DNA from 2 places in the Paraburkholderia sp. FW306-2-2C-D06C genome. Region 2 is predicted to be linked to the other one. Evidence: predicted binding sites of a transcription regulator. Region 2 holds the regulator's gene; the other holds the start of a gene.
What was found. Region 2 encodes FNR, which switches genes on or off when oxygen is low (the NO sensors DNR and NnrR bind a similar motif). Its sites were predicted from a motif close to TTGATNNNNATCAA; they were not measured.
Positions count from the first base shown of each region.

Region 1: AC3WLT_RS32365 (universal stress protein) is a predicted target of FNR. The motif match lies at 3,062-3,075, and genes of this name have one in related genera.

Region 1 is NZ_JBYSWU010000063.1:42,445-48,094, forward strand. It holds gene AC3WLT_RS32350 (bifunctional enoyl-CoA hydratase/phosphate acetyltransferase) at 1-134, shown strand, start outside; gene AC3WLT_RS32355 (acetate/propionate family kinase) at 131-1,324, shown strand; gene AC3WLT_RS32360 (universal stress protein) at 1,543-2,379, shown strand; gene AC3WLT_RS32365 (universal stress protein) at 2,492-2,968, opposite strand; gene AC3WLT_RS32370 (sensor histidine kinase) at 3,292-5,448, shown strand; gene AC3WLT_RS32375 (response regulator) at 5,445-5,650, shown strand, end outside.
Region 2 is NZ_JBYSWU010000038.1:23,891-29,540, forward strand. It holds gene scpA (methylmalonyl-CoA mutase) at 1-1,534, shown strand, start outside; gene AC3WLT_RS25060 (SUMF1/EgtB/PvdO family nonheme iron enzyme) at 1,668-2,996, opposite strand; gene fnr (fumarate/nitrate reduction transcriptional regulator Fnr) at 3,127-3,903, opposite strand; gene AC3WLT_RS25070 (universal stress protein) at 4,094-4,576, opposite strand; gene AC3WLT_RS25075 (FadR/GntR family transcriptional regulator) at 4,870-5,559, shown strand; gene AC3WLT_RS25080 (acyl-homoserine-lactone synthase) at 5,625-5,650, opposite strand, start outside.

The DNA.
Region 1 (5,650 bases), on a different contig from region 2:
CGGGCCTTGTGCTCGGTGCGCGCCTGCCGGTCATCGTGACGAGCCGCGCCGACAGCGCGCGCGTGCGCCTCGCTTCCGCGGCGCTCGCCAAGCTGGCAGCCGAACGCACGCCGGGGGGCCCGATCCGATCATGAGCGCTCCACTCCTGCTGACGTTCAATCCCGGCTCCTCGACCATCAAGATCGGCTTATACAGCGTGCTGGATAACGAGGCGTCGAGAATCGGCCATGGCTTAATCGATGTACGGCATCAGCCGTTGCGCCTTCATCTCGTCCACGGCGGCGGAACGAACGATATTCCGCTCAAAGCGGCCGTCACCGACGAGCTTCACGAAATCCTCGACGAGACGCTCGGATGGTTCGCCGCGCACTTTCCCCTCGACGATCTGGTTTGCGTCGGCCACCGCGTGGTGCATGGCGGCGATCGTTTCGGCGGGCCCGTGGCGATCGACGACGCAACGCTCGCGGCCATCACCGCGCTCGTGCCGCTAGCGCCCTTGCACCAACCGCAGAGCGTGCGGCTCATCCGGGCCATCCGGCATCTGCGGCCGCATCTCCTGCAGACGGCATCGTTCGACACGGCATTTCACCGCACCCAGACCGATCTCGTGCGGCGCTTTGCGATTCCGCGCCAGCTCTTCGACGAGGGCATCAAGCGTTACGGCTTTCACGGCCTCTCCTATCAGTTCGTCATTGGCCAGTTCGCGCGTCAGTTCCCGTGCCGCGCGCGCGGCAAGGTCATCGCCGCGCACCTGGGCAGCGGCGCAAGTCTGTGTGCGTTGGAGGCGGGCATGAGTCGCGACTCCAGCATGGGCTTTTCGACACTCGACGGCATTCCGATGTCGACCCGCTGCGGCGCGCTCGATGCCGGCGTCGTGCTCCATCTGCTCGACCAGAAGGCCCTCGATGTCAAGGAAGTCGAGACGATGCTGTACGAGCATTCCGGCCTGCTCGGCGTTTCCGGCATCAGTGCGGACAGTCGTGAACTGCTGGCAAGCGAGCATCCCGAGGCTCGCGAAGCACTTGATCTCTTTGCGTTCCGCATTGCCGGCGAGACGGCGCGGCTTGCCGCCACGCTGGGCGGTCTGGACAGTTTCGTGTTCACGGCCGGCATCGGCGAACACCAGCCTGAAGTGCGCGCCGCTATATGCGCACGGCTCGCATGGCTCGGCGTCGAGCTCGATCCGCACGCCAACGGCGTCAACGCCCGCGTCATCAGCAGCGGGCGCAGCCGGGTCACCGTTCTGGTGCTGCCCACCGACGAGGAGCAGATCATCGCCGACGAGGCTGTCGCCGTGCACTACCGCGCGGAGATCAAGTCATAAAGCCAGTCATCGATCTTTCGGGCCAGCGCGGACTCGTTGTCGGCATCGCCAACGAGCGGCTTTCATATCACCGCCTGACAGCGGAACGCGGTCGGCACACCGCCGATCCGGCGTCGCGCGCTACCGCACCGTTGATCTTGATCAACGCCGGCGACCACCCGGCTCATAGACTCAGATCACGCGTTCATGCGCCAACCATCCACTTCAGGAGCGTTGCAATGACCTACAAGACCATCGTCGTTCATCTGGATACGAGCCAGCGCGCGCATCCCCGGCTCGAACTCGCGCTGCGCCTCGCCAGGCAGTTCGGCGCCCATCTGACCGGCGTGTTTGCGGTGTTCTCGCCCGATCCGCGTTCGCTCTACGTGCTGGCCGGAACGGCCGAATACTACGGCACGCACGAACATCTGCGCGCGGAACGCCGCGGCGCGCTCGAGCGGCTCTTTCACGCGGAGTTGAGCCGCGCGGAGGTGGCCGGCGAGTGGATCGCCGTCGACGCCCCGGCAAACCTCGCCGTGCCGCATCGCGGCCGGTGCGCCGATCTGATCGTCGCCGGCCAGCACGACCCGCGCGATCCGGAGTCGTATGTCGGCGACTATTTTCCTGAAAACCTGATCATGTCCTCGGGCCGTCCGGTGTTGCTGATGCCTTACGCCAGCACTGTCACGTCACCCGGCGCACACGTGATGGTCTGCTGGGACGGCAGCCGCGAAGCCACCCGCGCGGTCCACGATGCGCTGCCGTTCATGCGCGCGGCGCAAACCACCACAGTCGTCACCGTCAGCGGCGCAAGGGCGGAACCGCGCCCACGCATTCCGGGCGCGGACATCGCGACGCTCATCGCCCGGCACGGCGTCAACGTCGAGGTCAAAGACATCGACGTTGACGCCGGCGCGTCGATCGGCGACACGCTGCTGTCGCAGGCGTGCGCGAGCGGCGCGGATCTGCTCGTGATGGGCGCCTATGGTCATGCCCGATGGCAGGAACTGGTGATGGGCGGAGCGACCCGCACGATCCTCCAATCGATGACCGTACCGGTACTGATGTCGCATTGACCGAACAATTCAGCCATTGCGCGAAAAAAGCCCTCGCGCAAATTAAAGCGCCCGGTTTTCGAGGCGCTTCTTTTTTGGGTTCCGCCGGTTCCGCCGGTTCGCCACCGCGCTATTACAGGCTCGACGGGATCTCGTCCATGTCCCGTTCGCGCCGAACCAGCAGAACGGGCATCTCGGCGCGCCGCACAAACGCCTCGGCGATACTGCCGAGCAACAGCCGGCCGATGCCATGCCGACCATGCGTGCCCATTACCACGAGATCGGCTTCGCACTCTTGCGCCACACGGCAGAGGACGGTGACGACGTCTTCGCCGTAAGCGTCAATCGTCCGGGTCAATCCGCACACGTTGCGCTGTTCGAACAGCGCGCGGGCATCTTCGAGCGTCGCCATCGCGGCTTCAGTCACCGCTGCATCGCGCGTCTGTTCGTCGATCAACCCGGTTCCGATATCGACCATTTGTGCAACATGTTCGGCGACAAATACGGCCGTCACCATCGCCTGCGCGGCCTCGGCGATTTTTAGCGCTTCTTCGAGCGCGCGCTGCGCGGCCTGGCTGCCGTCGATTGCTACGAGAATCCGTTTGTACATGACCTTCTCCTTGAGTTCGCCGCCGTCCTGAACGGCCACGGCTATTTGGGCGGCGACGCGCTTTCAGTCTGCGGTTCGCAGCTCGGAATACGCTTGACAAGGATCAAGCGCTGATGGCTTGCGTTCCGCCTGCATTCTCGCGCGGTGCGGCTCACATGGTGAATCCGGGCATACTGGCACGATCCGTGCGAACCGCGCACAATAGGCGGCGCACCCGTTGTTCCGATTGCATTCAAAGAAAATCACGGTGACTTCTCCCGATCCGCGTCGCGACTGCGCCATCAGCCAGCGTTGCGGATTGCCCACCATCCAATGAGGCGCACATGCCCTTTCGCGGTAAGACGCCCTTCGCTAGAAAATCGCCTTCGCACGGGCGGGTCGTGCCCCCTGAGCGCCGCCCCAAGCTTATTGCGGCGGTCACATTTGCTCTCGTCCTGGTGGCAGCGCTCGCCGCGTGGCGCTGGGTGAGCGAGCAGTCATTGCACGCCGCCAACAGCCGCTTCGATCAGCGTACTGCGCAGATCACCGCTGATCTGCAGCGCGAGTTCGCCACCAGCGAATCACTGCTGCTCGGCGCGCGCGGCTTGCTCTCCGTCGCGCCGGCGGTCAATGCCGATGCCTGGTACCGATATGTCGCGCAGCTCGATCTGAATGAAACGCCGTCCGTCGTGCGCGCGCTTGGCTACGCCGACGTGGACGCCGCCGGCATCGCCCGCCTGACGGACGACACCGGTAGCGTGGCCGGACAGGCCGCCACGCCGCAACCGGTCGCGCCGGTGACGCTGATGGCGCCGGGCACCGCGGATGCGATGCCGGTCGGCTACGACCTGGCTGGCGCCCCCGCGAGCCGTAAGGCGTTGCTGCGCGCCATCGACACAGGAGCAAGCGCGCTCAACGCCGGCGCCGCGCCATTCGGCGACGTTGGTTCGAACACCCGCCCACGTCTTTACGTCTATTTTCCTGTGTATTCGAACGCCGCGAACGCCGCGAACGCCGGATTGCCGCCTACGCCACAGGCGCGGCGCGCGGACATCAAGCGACTGCTGGTGGCGGCGCTGGACACCAGCCGTGTATTCGATAACGCCCTCGCCCGGCGACGCAGCATCGACCTGCAGGTATTGAGCGGAACCCCCGCTACGCTGCTTTATTCGTCCAGCGCCGGGGACGACGGCCCCGCCTCGCCTGTCATGCGCAAAACCGCTACCCTGCGCGTCGGCGGTGAGCCTCTCACGCTGTCCTATACGGCGAGCGGCCGCGCTCTGCGAGCCGAGGACGCATTTGCAGAAACCGCGGTGCTGATCGCCGGCGTCGCGACGGCGTGCCTGTTCGGCGCCATTGCCTTCCTGATCGCAGGCGGACGCGGCGGGGGATCCGCCGCGACGAGCGAGGCGCGCAGCCAGTTGAACCTGAACGAGGCACGCATGATGGGGATCATCCGGTCATCGATGGAAGCCATCATCACCGTCGACGAACGGCAGAACATCGTCATCTTCAATCCAATGGCTGAACAGGTTTTTGGATGCACCGCGATGGAAGCGGTCGGCACCCCGCTCTCGCGCTTCATTCCCGAGCGCTTTCGCGCGGGGCACGAACGGCATGTCGAACAGTTCGGCGTGACCGGCGTTTCCGACCGGCAAATGGGCAAGCAGCGTGTGCTGTTCGGCTTGCGGAGCAACGGCGAAGAGTTTCCTATGGAGGCGTCGATCTCGCAGATCCGCGACGGCGACGGCAGGCTGTACACGGTCATGCTGCGCGACATTACCGAGCGGGTCAAAGCGGAAAATGCGCTGCGGCAATCGCGCGAGGAGTTGCGCGAACTTTCTGCGAATCTGCAAAACGTTCGTGAGGAAGAAAAAACCCGCATTGCCCGCGAACTCCACGACGACCTCGGGCAGCAATTGACCGCCCTCAAGATGGACATTTCTTCGGTCGAGCAGGAGCTTGAAACCACCGCCGAACCGCGCCTGCTTCAGCAACTGCGGGGGATGCGCCGGCTGATCGATGCGACGGTCGCCTCCGTGCGCCGTATCGCTGCCGACCTGCGTCCGGTCATGCTCGACGATCTCGGCCTGATTCCCGCGATCGAATGGCTCGCCAGCGACTTTACCAACCGCTACGGGATCGATGTGGAGCACCGGATCGAAGTCGGCGACACCAGCTTTACGCCGGCGGGCGCGACGACGCTATTTCGCATCGTGCAGGAAGCGCTGACCAATGTTGCCCGGCATGCGGATGCTACGCTCGTCACGCTGACGGTGCAGGTCGAGGGCGGCGTGTGCGTGGTGCGAATTGCGGACAACGGCCAGGGCGCGAGCCACACCGCCCCCGCCGCCGAGAAATCGTTTGGTTTGCTCGGTATCCGCGAGCGTGCGCACATGCTGGGCGGCACGGTCGAGATCCACACTTCCAGTGGTAAGGGCTTTGCGCTGACCGTTAACTTTCCAGTCTCGGCAGTGCAACAGCAGGAGATGCAAACATGATGCGAGTGCTGATAGCCGACGATCACGCATTGGTGCGTGATGGCCTGCGGCATATCCTGCAAGGTGCGAGCGGCTTCGAGGTGGTCGGCGAGGCCAATGACGGCGCCAGCACGATTGCGCTGATCCGCGCGAACGCGGCCGACGTGCTCGTGCTGGATCTGTCGATGCCGGGACGAAACGGCGTTGAGCTGATCAAACAGAT
Region 2 (5,650 bases):
GGTCGACTATCTTGCGCAGCATGCTCCGCGCTTCAACGCGCTATCGGTGTCCGGCTATCACTTTCAGGAGGCCGGCGCCGATCCTGTGCTCGAACTGGCGCTGACGATGGCCAATGCGCGCACTTACGTCGAAACGCTTGTCGAGCGCGCAATGAGTGCCGACGACGCCTGTGAGCGCATGAGCTTCTTCTTCGGCGTCGGCACGGATTTCTATGTGGAGGTGGCGAAGCTGCGCGCGGCGCGTCTCGTCTGGTCGGAACTGGCAACACAGTGCGGTGCGACTTCCGATAAAGCGCGCGCTCTCCGGATGCATTGCCAGACGTCCGGCTGGTCGCTGACCGCGCAGAAGCCGTCGAACAACATCGTGCGCACCACCGTCGAAGCGCTGGCGGCCGTATTCGGCGGCACGCAGTCGCTGCATACGAACGCTTATGACGAAGCGCTGGCGTTGCCGTCGGCATCGTCGTCGCGCCTCGCTCGCGACACGCAACTCATGCTTCAGCACGAAATGGGACTGTGCGACGTCGTCGATCCGTGGGCCGGTTCGTACATGATGGAAGCGTTGACGGCCGACATCGCAGCGCGCGTCCGTTCGCTGATCGGCGAGATCGACGCGCGCGGCGGCGTCGTGCAATCGATCCGCTCGGGATGGATTCGCGAACGCATTCACGAATCGGCTGTGACGCTGCAGGCGGAAATCGATAGCGGGCAACGAATCGTGGTAGGCGTCAACGCGTTCGCTCATGGCGATGCGGACGAAGCGCCCGCATGTTTCGAGCTGGACGGAAAACAGGTGCGTGGCCACCAGGTGCGTCGAATCGCAGAGGTCAAACTGCGGCGCAATGCGGAGCTTGTGGCGCGTGCGTTGGGCGCGCTTGAAACGGCCGCGCGCGAGGGCACAGGCAACCTGCTCGCGTTGACGATCCGCTGCATGCGTGCGCGCGCGACAGTCGGTGAATGCACGCGCGCGCTCGAAGCCGTGTGGCCACGTCATGCGATCAGTTTGCGCGCGAGCGCCGGCATCTATGAGGAAGCGCTTTCATCGGATGCAATGTGGAAGGCTGCCTGCGACCAGGTCGACAGGTTGACATCGACGCTGGGACGCAAGCCCCGCGTGATGATCACGAAGCTCGGGCAGGACGGCCACGATCGCGGCGCGCAAGCGGTGGCTGCCGCGTTGATCGATGCGGGCTTCGACGTCGTGTCCAACGAACTCTTCATCGCGCCCGCGGAAGTTGCGGAGCGCGCGCTGGCGAACGACGTCGACATGATTGGCGTGTCGTCGCTCGCGGGCGCACATGTCGAGTTGACGTCGCAATTGATGCATGAACTGCGCGTGCGTCGTGCCTCGATACCCGTTGTGCTGGGCGGGAACGTTCAGGCGGAAAGCACGAGTGTGCTGAAAGCGCTGGGCGTCGCCGATTTTTTTCTGCCTGGCACACGTATGCACGAAATTGTGCTGCGCATGGCGCGGCTCGTGGAGGGCGTCGCAGACCGACAAGCGGGCGAAATGGGCGAGCGAACGGTGGCGTGAGCAGCTGACGGAGGCACGCGAAGCGCGAGGCCGCACCGCCCGTCGGCCGAGGTGTCAGGCGCGTTCATCGCCGCCGCGATGGTTGCCGCGACGGCTGTGACTAATAAAGCATAAGTTGGAAAGAAAAATCCGCTTATGCTTTATTTGTCAACTCCCGCACACACCTGAACCCCGCATAGACATACTGATAGTGCGGTTGAAACCAGTTTCGGAAAGCCGGCCGCAACATGCATTGCGCGGTGCGCGCCGAACCGCCTTTGAGCACGTAATGTTGTCCGTCGAAGAAGTTGGCGGAATAGCCGGGATAAAACGGAAACGCCTCGAAGCCTGGGAGTGCGTCGAATACCGTCGAGGTCCATTCCCAGCCATTGCCGAACTGACTTTCGACGCCGAACGCGCTGACGTTATCCGGATGCGCGTCGACCGGCTGCGGGTCCCAACTGCGGAAATCGAAATTTCCCGACGCGGCATGCGGCGCGCCGTGGGCCGCGCGTTGCCATTGCGCTTCGGTGGGAAGCGTCTTGCCGGCCCAGCGCGCGTAGGCGCTGGCTTCGGCGTGACTGACGTACACGGGCCAATCGAGCGGCAGGTGCACTTCGTCGAACATCGTGCGCAACATCCATGCGCCGTCCTCGCGGTTTTCTTCGCGCTGCGACCAGCAGGCGGGATGTTCGATCCGCTCGGCTTCCTTCCATGCCCAATCTTTTTCCGACCACCACTTCGGCTCCCGATAGCCGCCCGCCTCGATGAACTGGCAAAACGCGCCGTTCGTCACCATATGGCGGTCGATTTCGAAGGCGGGCACATCGACGAGCAACTCGCCGAACTCGTTGTCCCAGCCGAAGCGGCCACTTTCGCGCGCCATGCCGAGCACCGTCGATCCGGCCGGCACGCTGACCATCGACTCGGCAATCGCGCCGCGTCCGACGCGCGTTGGCATCACATCGCGTGAGCCCGTGACCTTTTGTGCAAGCGGCAACTGATGCAGCATGTACGCGAGCGTTTCGGCATGCATCAGCCGATGCTCGATCGCGACATTCAGCAACTGCTCGGCCGCGCCGGCCTGCGCGCCATCGTGGCCGAGGCGAGCCGAATCGCCCAATGCGGCGAGCTCCCGGTCGATCTGCTCACGAGCGTGCAACCCATAGCCGCGTACGACTTCGAGCGACGGCCAATCGCCAGGCTGGTCGGCGGGGAACCCGCCGTCGACGGGATCGATGCCGAACGCAAAGAGCTGGTCGAGGTGCGGATCGAAGGCGGGCAGGTCGCACAGACGCTGATCGAGCAGATTACGGTCGAAAGCTTCCAGATGGCCGATGTAAAACACGATCCGGTGGCGCTCGCGGATCGGCCGTTCATACAGAAATTCGGGTTTGACGATGGCGAACAGTGCGTCAGTGACGTGACGCGCGTCGATCAGACGCTGAACGAGCGGGTGATGCGGGGCGGGGTCGCGATTCATTTCGCCGGGTCTCCTTGCGGGGGACGGACTCAAGACTGTACCCGCTCGCAGGAGCCATGCCAAGGCGAATGCGCGCTAAAAGGCGATGGGCGGGGACGTGGCGGCGCGGGCCAGGTCCAGCGCGTCTGGCTTAAACTTGCCGCAGGCCTTCGAGATCGACGATGCGGATGTGCTTGCCTTGCGTGTCGATCAGGCCGCGCTTTTGAAATCTTGACAGGGTGCGGCTGACGGTTTCGAGCGTCATACCGAGGTAACTGCCCATATCTTCGCGCGTCATGCGCAGATTGAATTCCGCAGATGAATAGCCGCGTTGCGCGTTGCGCTCCGACACGTCGAGCAGGAATGCCGCGACGCGTTCGTCTGCCGACAACGAGCCGAGCACCATCATTTGCGCAGCCTCGCGGACGATCTGTTCGCCCATCAGTTTGTGCAGACGTTCCTGCATCGAGCTGATTTCGCGGCACAACGTTTTGAGCGCGGTGTAGGGGACGATGCAAACGGTGCTGTCCTCGAGCGCCAGGGCGCTGCATGCGTGCACGTCTTCACTGATGCCGTCGAGGCCGAGCGCTTCGCCGGCGAGGCGCAGGCCGGTAACGTGTTCCCGGCCGTCACGGTGCGCCATGACGGTCTTCATCGAACCGGAACGCACGGCGTAAAGGTTGTCGAACCGGTCGCCGCTGCGGTACAGCGCTTCGCCGCGCTGCACGGAGCGTGCAGTGCAGATCAACGCTTCGAGTTTCGGCAGTTCGTCGGACGACAAGCCTTGCGGCATGCAGAGCTGACGCATCGAACAACTCGAACAACGCGCGGCGCTTCTCCCGCTAGCCCGCAGCGGCGAAGCACGGCGGCCGCTACGCGCGGATGAAGTAACAGCGGAACTGGCGGTAACAGCGGTAGGAGTAAGCATGTTCTGCAGCCATTTGTCGAGGTAATGACTGATTGTCCCACCGCGTACGGCCCACGTTTAGCGGCAAAATGACGCGTTCGCGCAGCGAGGCTGCTTGAGCGACGTCACGCTCGCGCTTCCGCTTGTAAATTCCGCTTGTAGTTTCCGCTTGTAGTTTCCGCTTGTGGTTTCCACTTGTGGTTATGTACTGCTATGCATCGGGATGAGCGCCGGCTTCGCTGCTTTTGCCCGCGGCGGAGGGGATCAATAGCACAGGCAAGCTGGCGTGGCGCACGCAGCGTTCGGCGACGCTGCCGAGGATCAGGCGCTGAAACCCGCGCCGGCCGTGTGTGCCCATGACCAGCAGATCGGCGTTGAAAGCGGCGGCGGCCTTCAGCACCACCGACGAGACGTCGTCGAGCGACGATGCTTCGCCCACTTCAAGTTCCCCTTTGACGCCCTGGTCGCGCATGGCCTGCGCGAATTCCGTGCCGAGTTCCTTGCCTTCCTCGACCAGGCGGTTGCGAAGAATCGAAGGATCGTAGCCGGGTGCTTCGAAATACATGGGCGTATTTTCGACGACATAGAACGGTCGCAGAACAGCGCCTGTGGATTTGGCGAGCGCCAATGCCGCCTCGAACGCGCGGCGCGAGGTGTTGCTGCCGTCGACCGCTACGAGGATACGTGTGTACATATCAATTCCGTGTCTGAAAGGATTCGGGGGTCGCGGGCAATCCGCATGACCGCGTCCATTGACGATTTATTACCGATGCGAGGTTAAATGATCGCTGAAAAAGACGCACTCGGGTCAGGATGTAAATCAAACACTTGTCAAATTGTGTTGCCTGGATGGATTGCGCGACAAGCGGCGTGCAGTAAGCATTTCCGGCCTGCGCATCGGCTTGGCGCACCTCCATGAACTCATGGATAGGCTCCGGTTTGCCTTACAATCAAAGCCTACTCAGACAAGCTGGCTCAGCATCGCTGATGAACGAGCGCAAAACGACAGGCCTGCCCGACAAGATTTACGGCGACATCCTGAATCGCATTCTCGAAGGCGAGTACAAGGAAGGCGACCGGCTGCCTACCGAGCATGCGCTGGCCGAGCGCTTCGAAACTTCGCGGCCGACCATACGCGAGGCGCTGGCGCGGTTGCGGGCGGACGGCATCATCATGACCCGGCACGGTTCCGGCACCACGGTCGCGCGGCGGCCCGATCCGGACGTGCGTCGCTTCGCACCGCTCGAAACGCTGTCCGACATCCGCCGCTGCTATGAATTTCGTATCGTGACCGAAGCAGGCGCCGCCGAACAGGCCGCGCTCAAGGCCGATGCCGACGACCTTGCCTCGATCCAGCGCGCGTGGGACGAACTGGAACGCGTGATCGAAAGCCAGGGTATCGGTGCAAAAGACGATTTCATGTTCCACCTGGCGGTGGCGCGCGCATCGAAGAATCCGTTTTTTATCACAGTCATGTCGTTCATCGAAGAACAGATCGTGTTCAGCATGAATCTGTCGCGCAATCTGTCGCTCGTGAAGACGGTCGAGCGGCAGCGGCTCGTGCAGGCAGAGCATCTGGCGGTGCTCGAGGCGATTCGTCGCAAGGACGGTCCGGCCGCCGGCCAGGCGATGCGTGCGCACCTGGAAAACGCGCTCGACCGGATGTTCGGTTCCTGAAGTTCTCCACGAGCCGAAACCGGGCCGCCGTCTCCGCGGTCCGGTTTCGACCCGGCTGCGTGTGGCTACGCCGCCACGGCCATCGGCCCGA